One region of the Lactobacillus johnsonii genome, then DNA from elsewhere that is predicted to be linked to it. Evidence: riboswitches for the same ligand, from Rfam matches in the RefSeq annotation. Region 1 holds a riboswitch; the other holds the start of a gene.
The links. Region 1 has a riboswitch for magnesium ahead of mgtA (magnesium-translocating P-type ATPase). Riboswitches for the same ligand answer to the same signal wherever they lie in the genome.
Positions count from the first base shown of each region.

Region 2: linked by a shared signal. The riboswitch ahead of H0I41_RS01130 (P-type ATPase actuator domain-containing protein) and the one ahead of mgtA (magnesium-translocating P-type ATPase) in region 1 are both predicted to bind magnesium.

Region 1 covers NZ_CP059055.1:1,041,117-1,047,138, reverse strand. The annotation lists gene H0I41_RS04890 (hypothetical protein) at 294-746, shown strand; gene H0I41_RS04885 (putative quinol monooxygenase) at 813-1,145, opposite strand; gene tpx (thiol peroxidase) at 1,278-1,772, opposite strand; gene H0I41_RS04875 (cupin domain-containing protein) at 1,969-2,382, shown strand; M-box (ykoK) riboswitch at 2,593-2,760, shown strand; gene mgtA (magnesium-translocating P-type ATPase) at 2,837-5,515, shown strand; gene H0I41_RS04865 (MarR family winged helix-turn-helix transcriptional regulator) at 5,647-6,022, shown strand, end outside.
Region 2 covers NZ_CP059055.1:245,528-251,549, reverse strand. The annotation lists gene metG (methionine--tRNA ligase) at 1-1,836, opposite strand, end outside; gene H0I41_RS01130 (P-type ATPase actuator domain-containing protein) at 1,934-2,965, opposite strand; M-box (ykoK) riboswitch at 3,035-3,207, opposite strand; gene H0I41_RS01125 (TPM domain-containing protein) at 3,264-3,851, opposite strand; gene H0I41_RS01120 (deoxycytidylate deaminase) at 3,841-4,329, opposite strand; gene trpS (tryptophan--tRNA ligase) at 4,349-5,377, opposite strand; gene H0I41_RS01110 (SOS response-associated peptidase family protein) at 5,512-6,022, shown strand, end outside.

The sequences.
Region 1 (6,022 bases):
AACAGGTCCGAATGGACTTTTTATTTTTTATCAAGTGTTCAATTTAATTTTACAATCAGCGATTAAATAAAATAAATAGTTAATAAGAAGTAGCCAATCTAAGAATTGTAGTGACCCTCGAAATTCGGACACGAATTTCGGGGGGGTTCTTATGACCAAATTATCTAAAGAAGATAAAAAGTATTATATTGAAGCCTATATATTTTTCATCCTTGTTAATTAGTTAAAATTGTTAAATAATTTTGTATAATAAAGTGGCAATTCAGTAAAGTTTGAGAGGATGTAAGCATAGTATGGAAAAGTTAAAAGCAATTCAATTTAATTTTGAAAATTGTGAGTCTGAGCAAATTCCAATTGAGTATATTCCTTATTTTAATTTTAAAAATGTATATACTAACTTAAGCCATCGCTGGGGCCATGAAGAGGAAGATAGTGATATCCTTAAAACAGGCCTTGAATGTGATGGGTTTACTATGATTGCTGACTGGGATAAAGTAAATACCATTGAAACTTCGGAAGAATATAATTTAGCTGACCGGATAGCTAAATTCCATGATTTAGTTGATGTAGATTTGATTTTTAAATCTGGAAAAACTAAAAATATTTATATGCCATGGGAAGATGCGAACTATGGTGAATCTAACGCTTTAATGATTGTCCTAAAGTCTGATTCTAGTTCTTATGTTACTAATAGTAGGTTCAACAATAGTACATTTTTAGAAGTTTATATAGAGAAAAAGGCGTAGGCCAATATCTTTTTAGATATTAGGCATGCGCCTTTTTATTAGTCTTTGAATATGGTTAAAAATCTATTATTTTCGAATAAATTTTTGATCACTGCTTGGAATACCATTCTCGTCAGAAATATAACGTTCTACACGCATATGAAGATCATACTTTTTACGTAGGTCGGCTAATTCTTGCATCATTGGTGAAGCATGGTGAGCTTCAAGAGATTCTTGGTTTTTCCAGCTATCAATTAGAAGAATAGTTTCAGGATCATCTAATGGAATGAAATATTCATATTTTTCATTTCCTGGTTCTTTCCTAATACGGTCGGCTACACCGCTGCTTTCCATTTCTTCAGCGAATTTACGAGCGCTTCCATTTTTACCAGTGTAGTAAAGATTAACTGTTAATGACATATCTAATCCTCCTTAATTATTCGTAGTAGTTCTTTAACCATTTTATATTAAATTTTAATCAAGAAAAAAGTGTTTACCATCAAGACTTTAAAATCTGGTAAACACTTTTTCTATAAACTAATTTTGTTAATCTTAATGTAATTGTTTTAGTTCGTTTAATACTGCATCATAATTTGGCTCATGTGTAATTTCATCAACTAATTCACGGTATAGAATTTTACCATTAGGATCAAGGACCCAAACGGAACGAGCAAGAATGCCAGATTCTGGAATTAATAAGCCAGTTGCTTTACCAAATGACAAATTTTTATCAGACATCAATTGCATATTTTTAACATCTTCAGCAGCACACCAATTTTGTTGGTCTTCAACGATATTAGTGGAAATAGTCAAAAAGTTAATTTCTGGAAATTTATCCATTGTTTTATTAAAAGTTTTGGTTTGAATACTGCAAACAGGAGTATTAATATCTGGTACTACACTAATTAAACTAAATTTACCTAACAAATCAGACTTAGTGAATTCTTGATTGTTCTTATTTAGTACTGCAAAATTAGGCATTTCTTCACCAACTGCTGGCGGAGTACCTATTAATTTAACTTCTTTACCTTTAAAAGTGATTTTCATAAGTTATACCCTCTCTTTCTTCTTATTATCTTAAATATAGCAAATTATAGGAGGTATCTTAAATATTTAGCCTATGTAGTAAAATACCATACCTTAAATGCATAGATGTCTAGTAGAAATAACTATTTTTAATTTATAAAGGGTAGATATAAACTAATAGATGAGAGAAATAAAGAGTTTTACGGAGGAAAAAATAATGGCAAAAAATGAAGAAGAAGTAAAAAATAGTGTCTTTGGCTTTGGTAAATTTAACGAAGCATACGCAAAATACTTTCAAGGAAAGAGTTACCTCAATCCTTTAGCATCAAGTAAAGAGGCTAAAACTGGTGTAAGTAATGTAAGTTTTGAGCCTGGTTGTCGTAATGATTGGCACATGCACTCAATTCCTCAAATCCTAATTGCCGTTGCAGGTGAAGGTTGGTATCAAGAAGAAGGTAAACCAGCACAGAAGATGGTTCCCGGGGATGTTGTAATTGTTAACCCTAATACTAAATACTGGCATGGTGCTACCAAGGATTCATGGTTTGCTCATGTAGCAGTAATGGTCGGAGACGGTAAAACCACTTGGCTTGAGCCAGTTTCTGATGAAGAATATGACAAGTTAGGTTAAATTTATAAAGTTTCATAATTAATAAATTGATGTGTATAAAAAGTTAAGTGCTAATGGTAGTGCTTAACTTTTTTAGTAAACTTGATAATTTCTTTAAAGAATACTTGAAGTAAAATATTTCGATTTTTTTAAGAAAGTAAAGAAATTATAAAGACGGTTGAATAATAAAAAATAGTCGTTTAGGCTATAGTCGTCAATTAAATAAAGAAGCAAATAAACTGTTAGGTGAGACTCCTACGTAAATATATGCTGATGCCCAGGAACATCCAGAGATGCCAACGGGTCAAACAGGAACTGTCGAGTTAAGGCTTTTCCCAGTCAGCTAGTTGAAAAAACTTTACGTTACGTAGTGTTAAAACTGAACGACGAGTATTAAATCGCTATTATAAGACCAATGCAGTTTTTGCGTTGGTCTTTTTGTTTGTTTGCCGATTTTTTAGAGGGAGAGATTACTATGTTAAAATTCAACTCTAAAGATCGTGTAGTAACTGATGCGACTTTAGCTAAGCAAATTGCTGGAAAAGAAAAGAGTGAAGTATTAAAGCAATTAGATACGTCAATTAATGGGTTAAACCCTGCGCAAGCAAAAAAGCGTTTAGAGCGCGATGGGTTAAATGAAGTATCAAATAAAGAGTGTCATCCAAAATTGCATTTTTTATTTGATGCTTTCATGACTCCATTTACAGGAGTATTACTGTTTTTAGCTCTTTTATCTTTTTTGACTAACTATCTTTTTGTTCCTGCAGATCAAAAGGATCTCAGTACAGTCATTATTATGATTACAATGGTTTTAATTTCTGGAATAACTAGTTTTATCCAGAATGTTAAAACCAGTGACGCAGTTGATTCACTATTAAATATGGTATCTGTAACCACGAATATCAAACGAGATGGAAAAGATCAGGAATTGCCAACTAAAGATGTTGTAGTTGGTGATATTATCAATCTAACTGCTGGGGATCTGGTACCAGCAGATCTGTATTTATTAAAAAGTAAGGATCTCTTTTGTTCAGCAAGTTCATTAAATGGTGAATCTAGTCCTGTTGAAAAACTAGCAAATGAAAAGCCAAAGGAAAATGATAACTATTTAGATTATCCGAATATTTTATATGAGGGAACAAATATTGTTTCAGGCTCTGCAATGGGCGTTGTATTTGCTACAGGTGATGAGACAGTTTTTGGTAATTTAGCACGTACTCTTAGCAAGAATAAAAATAAAGAAACAACTTTTGATATTGGAATCAAAAATGTTTCAAAGATTTTATTGATTATGACCGCCGTAATTGCACCTCTTGTATTTTTAATTAATGGTTTAACCAAAGGGGATTGGCTTAATGCATTGATTTTTGCTATTGCTACAGCTGTGGGACTAACTCCAGAAATGCTTCCTGTAATTGTTACAAGCAATCTAGTTAAGGGATCAGTTGAAATGGCAAGGCACGAAACCATTGTTAAAAGAATGAATTCAATTCAAAACTTCGGATCTGCAGATATTCTTTGCACAGATAAAACTGGGACTTTAACTCAAGACAAAGTAGTTTTAGAACGTCACTATGATTTGAATTTAGAAGAAAAATCAAAAGTCTTAGAACTATCATACTTGAACAGTTACTATCAAACAGGGATGAAAGACTTAATTGATAAGGCAATCATTAATGCAGCTAAAGATGAATTAGATACAGAAGAAATTAACCAAAATTATCAAAAAATTGATGAGATTCCCTTTGACTTTAAAAGAAGACGAATGAGTGTCGTGGTAATGAATAAGAAGCATGAACACTTATTAGTAACAAAAGGAGCTGCTGAAGAAATGCTTGCTTGCTCTAATCGGTTGGAAATTAACGATAAAATTACCATGCTTGATCAAGAGCAGAGACAAGAAATTTTAAATAAGATCAATCAAATGAATCAAGATGGGTTACGGGTGGTATTGCTAGCCTATAAGAAAAATCCTGCTCCTGTTGGTGAATTCAGTGTTGATGATGAGAAAGAACTAATTTTAACTGGATTTTTAGCATTTTTAGATCCACCAAAGGATAGTGCTAAAGCTGCATTAACTGCTTTAAAGAGGGATGGAATTACTGTAAAAATCTTAACTGGAGATAATGAAGCTGTCACTAGAAATGTTGGCAAACAAGTTGGGTTAGATATTAATTGCGTGTATCAGGGAAAGGACTTAGAAAATAAAAGTTCAGCTGAATTGAAGAAAATGGTTGAAGAATGTGATATTTTTGTAAAACTATCCCCACAACAAAAGGCACAAATTATTCAATTATTAAGAGAAAATAACCATACTGTTGCTTATATGGGAGACGGAATTAATGATGCGCCGGCTATGAAAGCAGCCGATGTTGCTATTTCCGTTGATACAGCCGTAGACATTGCTAAAAAATCTGCTGATATAATTTTGTTACATAAAGACTTAATGATTTTAGAGAAAGCTGTTCAAATTGGTCGGCAAGTCTTTGGAAATACGATGAAATATATTAAAATTACACTTTCATCTAACTTTGGTAATATTTTATCAATTTTAGTAGCATCATCATTTCTTCCTTTTCTTCCAATGCTTCCAGTTCAACTTCTCATTTTAGATTTAATGTACGGTACCAGCTGTCTATCAATTCCATTCGATACAATGAACAAACATTATTTATCTGAACCAAGAAAGTGGAGTACTAAGAAGCTTCCTAAGTTTATGTTCTATTTTGGTCCTACATCTTCGATTTTTGACATCATAACTTTTGCATTACTGTTCTTTATAGTTTGTCCACAAATTATCGGAAGTAGCTATGCAGGAGCAACTGCTTCACAAAAATTACTTTTTTCAGCTGTCTTTTGTACTGGCTGGTTTATTGAATCGCTTTGGACCCAAGAAATGGTTATTCATGCACTTAGAGATCCAGGCCTCCCATTTATTAAACAGCATGCTACAGCAATTGTTACATGGGCAACGATTGGTATGGCTGCAATTGGGACTATGTTACCATTTATTATTCCTGTCGCAAAAGCAGTGAAATTTGGTCCAATTCCAGTATATTTTTTAGGAATTGTATTTATTTTATTGATTTTATACATTGCTTTAACGATGTTAGTAAAGAAATGGTATCTAAAATCAGAGAAATGTTTAATCTAATTGTTTTAATATTAAATCTATTTTTAAAGGAAGTATGATTTACTACATACTTCCTTTTGTTTTATTGTGGCATATTTTATAATTAGGTATCTAACAGTATACATTCTAACTATTAACAAAGGGGTTAAAAGATGACAGATAAAGTAGAAAAATATCAAGAAATGATGGATTTATTCCGTTTATACTTCAACTTTTCTAAAAGATTTTATGGGGAAGAAGTAAAATTTAGTCAACTTACTCCTCAGCAAGGACGAACTTTGATGTATATTCAAGAGCATCCCGGTATGATTCAAAGGGAACTAGCTGATAATTTTCATTTACGTAATGCCAGTGTAACTAATATGTTGAAAAATCTTGAACGTGATGGATATATTCAACGCAAGCAAGATGAAAAGTCTGCTCGAATTAAACGGATTTATATTACCCAGTTAGGAGAAAAACAAGTTATTGAGATGAAAAAAAGCTTTAACTTGATATTAAAAAAACTTTCTAGTCGAGTAGACGAAA
Region 2 (6,022 bases), 800 kb from region 1:
CTTTTTATCTAAAAGTTCACTTGCATCTGGATAAAACTTACGAATACCACTTAAAATTTGACGTTCGTTTCCATCACCAAAATCAAGTTTAAACATTAATAATTTACTTGATCCCTTTACTGGCTCAACGGATAAAATTTGACCTACTTGAATTTTGACTTTGTCAAAATCATCAATTGTAATGTGTTTTTCTTCTTTTTGTTGACTTCTAGTCTTCTTCTTTGGCTTAGCCTTCTTCATTTCTTCCTTAATGTACTTAACTTCAACATCATTTTTAAGTCGTGGGAAGATTGGCGTCGGCTTTTCTGTTACCTTAATGTTCCAGTCAAAGCCGCCAAAATCAAGTTTCTTTTGATCATCATTCTTCCAGTCAAGTCCGAGTTGTTCAAACATCTTAACTGGGCTCTGCGTCATAACTGGTGCAATTAAAATTGCAATTAAACGTAAACTTTCAGCCAAGTTAGTCATTACTTTAGATAGTTCTTCACTCTTGCCCTCTTTGTTTAACGTCCAAGGTGTAGTTTCATCAATATATTTATTTGCACGAGAAATGAGCTTCCAAACACTATCTAAAGCTTGAGAGAAGTGGAGGGCATCCATTTGTTTTTGATATTCAGCAATTGTTTCATTAGCTGTTTTAATTAAATCTTTTGCAAATTCATCCTGTTCTGAAGCAACTGGAGCAACTTGGCCATCTTGATATTGATTAATCATTGAAACAGTTCTATTTAACAAGTTACCTAAGTCATTAGCCAAATCAAAGTTAACTCTTTCAACAAAATCTTCCGGAGTAAAAATACCATCTGAACCAAATGGAATTGCACGCATCAAGTAATAACGAAGAGCATCTAAGCCATAACGTTTAACAATCATTTCTGGGTAAACGGCATTACCCTTTGATTTAGACATTTTACCGTCTCTCATTAATACCCAGCCATGCCCAAAGATTTGCTTTGGAAGAGGAAGATCAAGTGCCATTAACATAATTGGCCAATAAATAGTGTGGAAGCGAACAATTTCCTTACCAACTAAATGTACGTCAGCTGGCCAATATTTCTTAAATAATGCATCATTATCTGAACCATATCCAAGAGCAGTAATATAGTTAGAAAGAGCATCAATCCAAACATAAACAACATGCTTAGGATCACTAGGCACAGGAATTCCCCAATCAACAGTCGTACGAGTGACAGATAAGTCTTCTAAGCCTGGCTTAATAAAGTTATTTACCATTTCTTTCTCACGAGAGTGAGGCAAAATAAAGTCTGGGTGATCCTTGTAGTATTGAAGTAAGCGATCAGCATATTTACTCATTCTGAAGAAGTATGATGGTTCCTTAACTAAACGTACTTCATGTCCTGATGGAGCCTTTCCGCCAATCACATTGCCATCATCATCTTTATATACTTCAGCAAGTTGTGATTCAGTGAAGTATTCTTCATCTTCTACAGAATACCAACCAGTGTACTCACCTAAGTAAATATCTCCTTGTTTTAATAATCTTTCAAAAATCTTTTGTACAGCTTTAACGTGATCTTCATCAGTTGTTCTAATGAAGCGATCATAGGAAACGTCTAACATTTTCCATAGGTCCTTATAGGAATCAGCCATTTTATCTACAAATTCTTGTGGTTTAATTCCTTGTGCTTCAGCTTTTTGCTCAATCTTAAGTCCATGTTCATCAGTTCCAGTTAAGAAGAATGTATCAAAACCGCGAGATTTTTTATAACGAGTCATGGTATCAGCAGCAATAGTAGTGTATGCATTACCGATAGTTAATTTTCCAGATGGATAGTAAATAGGTGTAGTAATATAGAAAGTTTTCTTTTCAGCCATCTTTATTCTTCCTCTCATAAGTCTTTTAACTGCTAGTATAACATAGCATGCCTACATAAATTTGTGTACCAAAAAAGGAATTTCTTTTTAGAAATTCCTAGTTAGATTGATTTTGTTTTTTCATTACCATGCTATTACTCGGATGGTGAATTGAATTTTTTAGTAATTGGCTAGTGATAGAAATAGGAACTGCATCAGAGGTTAATCCGACAACTACTGCAAGAGCAAATACTAAAGTATTTTCCCAGTTGCCATGCATCATACTACTAATTACTAAAAACAAAGGAACAATAACTGCAGCTAGAATTAAAAATACTCTTGTTAAATTTCTGGTATCTAAATTAAACACGTGCTTCTTTAATTCCATCTTGGAAATATTTTGAGATAATTTTCCAAAAATAGTCTCTTTTCCAGTCGCAAATACTACTCCAACTCCAGAACCAGAGATAATTCTGGTACCTGCGTATAAAATATTGGCATAGTCTACATAACCATGATTGTTTCTCTGACCTAAAGAAGTAATTTCACTCTTATATACTGGATTATCTTCATCCATAAAGAAATCGGCTGAACAAATTATATTATTATTCTTTAAAATTCTTACATCTGCCGGAACCACTTCTCCAGCTTGTAACAAGATAATATCCCCAGCCACTAACTCTTTAGTTGCCAACTCTTGTGGCATGCAGTCGCGCATAACTTTAGTAGTGGGTGATATTTTATGTAGTAAATTTTGAATAGCCGCTCTAATTTTGATATTTTGAATGAAACTTAATATTCCAGAAATAGCTAAAACTAAAATAATTAAAACAGGTGTATCTAAATTATGAACTTTTAATTTATAGTTAAGCATAATAGATACAATTGCTAAGCCTAAAAGAATACTTGTAAAAGGCGTCATAAATGCTTCACATAAAAATTGAAGTCTAGTATTTTTAGGTTTATTTACAATTTCGTTAGGACCATTTTTTGCTAAGCGTTGCCTCGCATCTTTAGTTTGAAGGCCACTAATTGAGGTTTTTAATCGTTGCAGTGTTGCAAATTTATCTTCGCATGCAATCCGGCGCACCAGCTTGGTGTCTGTAGTATGTCTTTTGCCGGAAGTGTTGATTTTTAACATCTTCAACATCCTTTCTTAAGAACCTAGCAAACAAACAAAAAGCCGATGCAAAAACTGCATCGGCTTAAATCCAAGCGATTTTTATACTCGTCGTTCAGTTTTAACACTACGTGACGTAAGGTTATAAAAATATAACTAGCTGGCTGGGGAGGGCCTTATATCGACGATCCCTGTTTGACCCGTTGGCATCTCTGGATGTTGCTGGGCGACAGCATGTGTTCACGTAGGAGTCTCACCTAACAGTTTATTTGCTCTAATATTTAATTTCTATTGATACTTTAACGGCTAACTAGCTTTTAGTCAAGCCCTAATGTGGCTTTCGCGTGCTTTTGAATAAAACTAATCCAAAACTAATTAAAGCTGCAATCACTAATCCCCAAACTAAACTTACACTTTGTGGATGATCAATTTTTTGTAACTCTTCTTGCGTCAAAGAATTTTTATCATAAGATAACTTATCTTTTTGGGCAATTAAAGTTGCACAGGCATTAAAAACTAATCGAATTCCTGAGTTGAAGCTTGATTTTTTCTCACTTCTTAATTTATCGCCTGCATATCGAATAATGTTGCTACACTTATTTTGTGTCAAAACATCTTGGTAATTTTTACCAACAAGAATTTGAACATTTTTTCTTTTATTTTGTAATGCAGCTACAATAATTACCTGATTTTTCATCGGCCTAATTTTATTTATATCATTACTATTTTTTAGACTTAAAAGCCGAATCTCAGGTTTATTTTTTGTTTTTTGATACTCTTTATTTTTTTGAGTTACTAATTCTTTAGTTTGGTTATTAAATAAATTTTGCAGATCACTAACAAAAGAAGTTGTACTAGCAGTAAATAGTAAAAAAGAAATTAGGAGTATTCCAAAACTGATAAACTTATTTTTCATTATCCGTCTTCTCTAACCTCTCAGCTAAGCTTTGAACATATTTATGATCTAGCGTTACTTGTTCAATCGCCACACCCTTTTCACGCAGTAACTTGAGTGCTAACGGATTATCATGATAATCATAATAATAGTTAATTTTCTTAATACCAGCCTGAACTAAGCATTTGCTGCAATTAAAGCAAGGAAAATAAGTCACGTAGATTTCAGTACCTTCAGTTGAAATACCATTTTTAGCACACTGAATTAAGGCATTCATTTCTGAGTGAATAGTTCTAACACAGTGTCCATCAACCATTAAGTGACCAACGTCATCACAATGAGGTTGTCCAGAAACACTTCCATTATAACCAGTGGCAATCATCCGGTCGTCCTTGACCAACACACTTCCCACTAGGGCTCGGTCACAAGTTGAGCGCTGTGCAATAACTAACGCCTGCATCATAAAATATTGCTTCCACGGAATCCTGTCTCTTGTCATCAGTCTTACCCTCTTTAAATTATTTATTTAACCTATCAAAATAATTTAAACCAATTGCTTCTCTAACTTCTTGTAAAGTTTGGTTAGCAACTTCATTTGCCTTCTTTGATCCCTCTAGTAACATTTCGTATACAGCATCTGGATCTTGAGCAAACTTCTCTCTACGCTCTCTAATTGGCCCAAGTTCTTCTTCAAGAACCTTATTCAAGTAGCGTTTAATTTTAACGTCCCCTAAGCCACCTTTTTGATATTGTTCCTTAAGTTCAGCCACCTTATCTTTATCTGGTGCAAAAACATCAAGATAAGTAAAGACAGTATTACCCTCTACTTGACCAGGATCTTCAACATGAATATGGTTTGGATCCGTGTACATTGACATAACTTTCTTTTGTACAGTCTTTGCATCATCGGACAAGTAAATTGCATTTCCAAGTGATTTAGACATTTTTGCATTTCCATCTAAACCTGGAAGTCTACCTTGTCCCTTTGGTGGGAAGTAACCCTTTGGTTCAACTAAAATATCAGTGTTATAAACTCTATTAAAAGTACGAACAATTTCTCTAGTTTGTTCAAGCATTGGTTCTTGATCATCCCCAACTGGAATTATTGTTGCTTTAAAAGCAGTAATGTCTGCTGCCTGAGAAACTGGGTAGTTTAAGAAACCAACTGGAATTGAATCTTTAAAATTCTTTTGCTTAATTTCAGTTTTAACAGTTGGATTTCTTTCTAGACGTGCAACTGTTACCAAATCCATGTAATAAGCAGTTAATTCAAAAAGAGCAGGGATTTGTGATTGCACATAGATAGTAGACTTTTCAGGATCTAGTCCAACAGCTAAGTAGTCCAAAGCTACTTGAATTAAGCTATTCTTAATTTTTTCAGGATCTCTAGCATTATCAGTTAGTGCTTGAGTGTCCGCAATCATAATATAAGGGTCATATTTACCTTCATTTTGTAATTTTACACGGTTTTTTAAGGAGCCAATATAGTGACCAATATGAAGTTTTCCGGTTGGTCTATCTCCAGTTAATAAAATTTCCTTTGTCATATTTTTTCTCCAATATATCTGTAATCTTTAGCTTTACCTCCAATTCTAGCAAAAATCCTTATTTGTTTAAACTTACCTAAAAGTTGCTAAAATTAAATTGAGAGAAAAATTACATAAAGAAAGGATGAATAGAGATGTGTAGTCATTATGAAATGCCATCGCTTAAAGAAATTAAGACATATCTAAAAACTGATTTAGAATTACCACTAGTTGTATCAAAAAACATTGAAGACAAATTTGAATCTGTTACTCAAATTTATCCTAAATCTCCATCTTTAGTTATGCTATATAGCGATGACGAACTAAAGTTAGTTGAAAAGAAATGGGGCTATCCAAGTCCATTTAAAAAGAATCGAGTAATTTATAATGCTCGGGTAGAGCGTTTTTATGAAGAAAAACCATCAATGTGGGATGATTCATTTGCTCGCCAGCGGTGCATTATTTTATCTAATGAATTCTGGGAAAGTAGTAAGCAAACTTACCTTGCATCAAATAACAAAACCTATCATGAACACTCATCTTTTACTGCAAAAGATGAACCGATGGCATTAATTGCTGGTATTTATAAAGGGGATGACTTTTCAATGGTCACTACTGCTTCTAATGATACTGTGCTTCCAGTTCATGAAAGAATGCCCTTAGTGT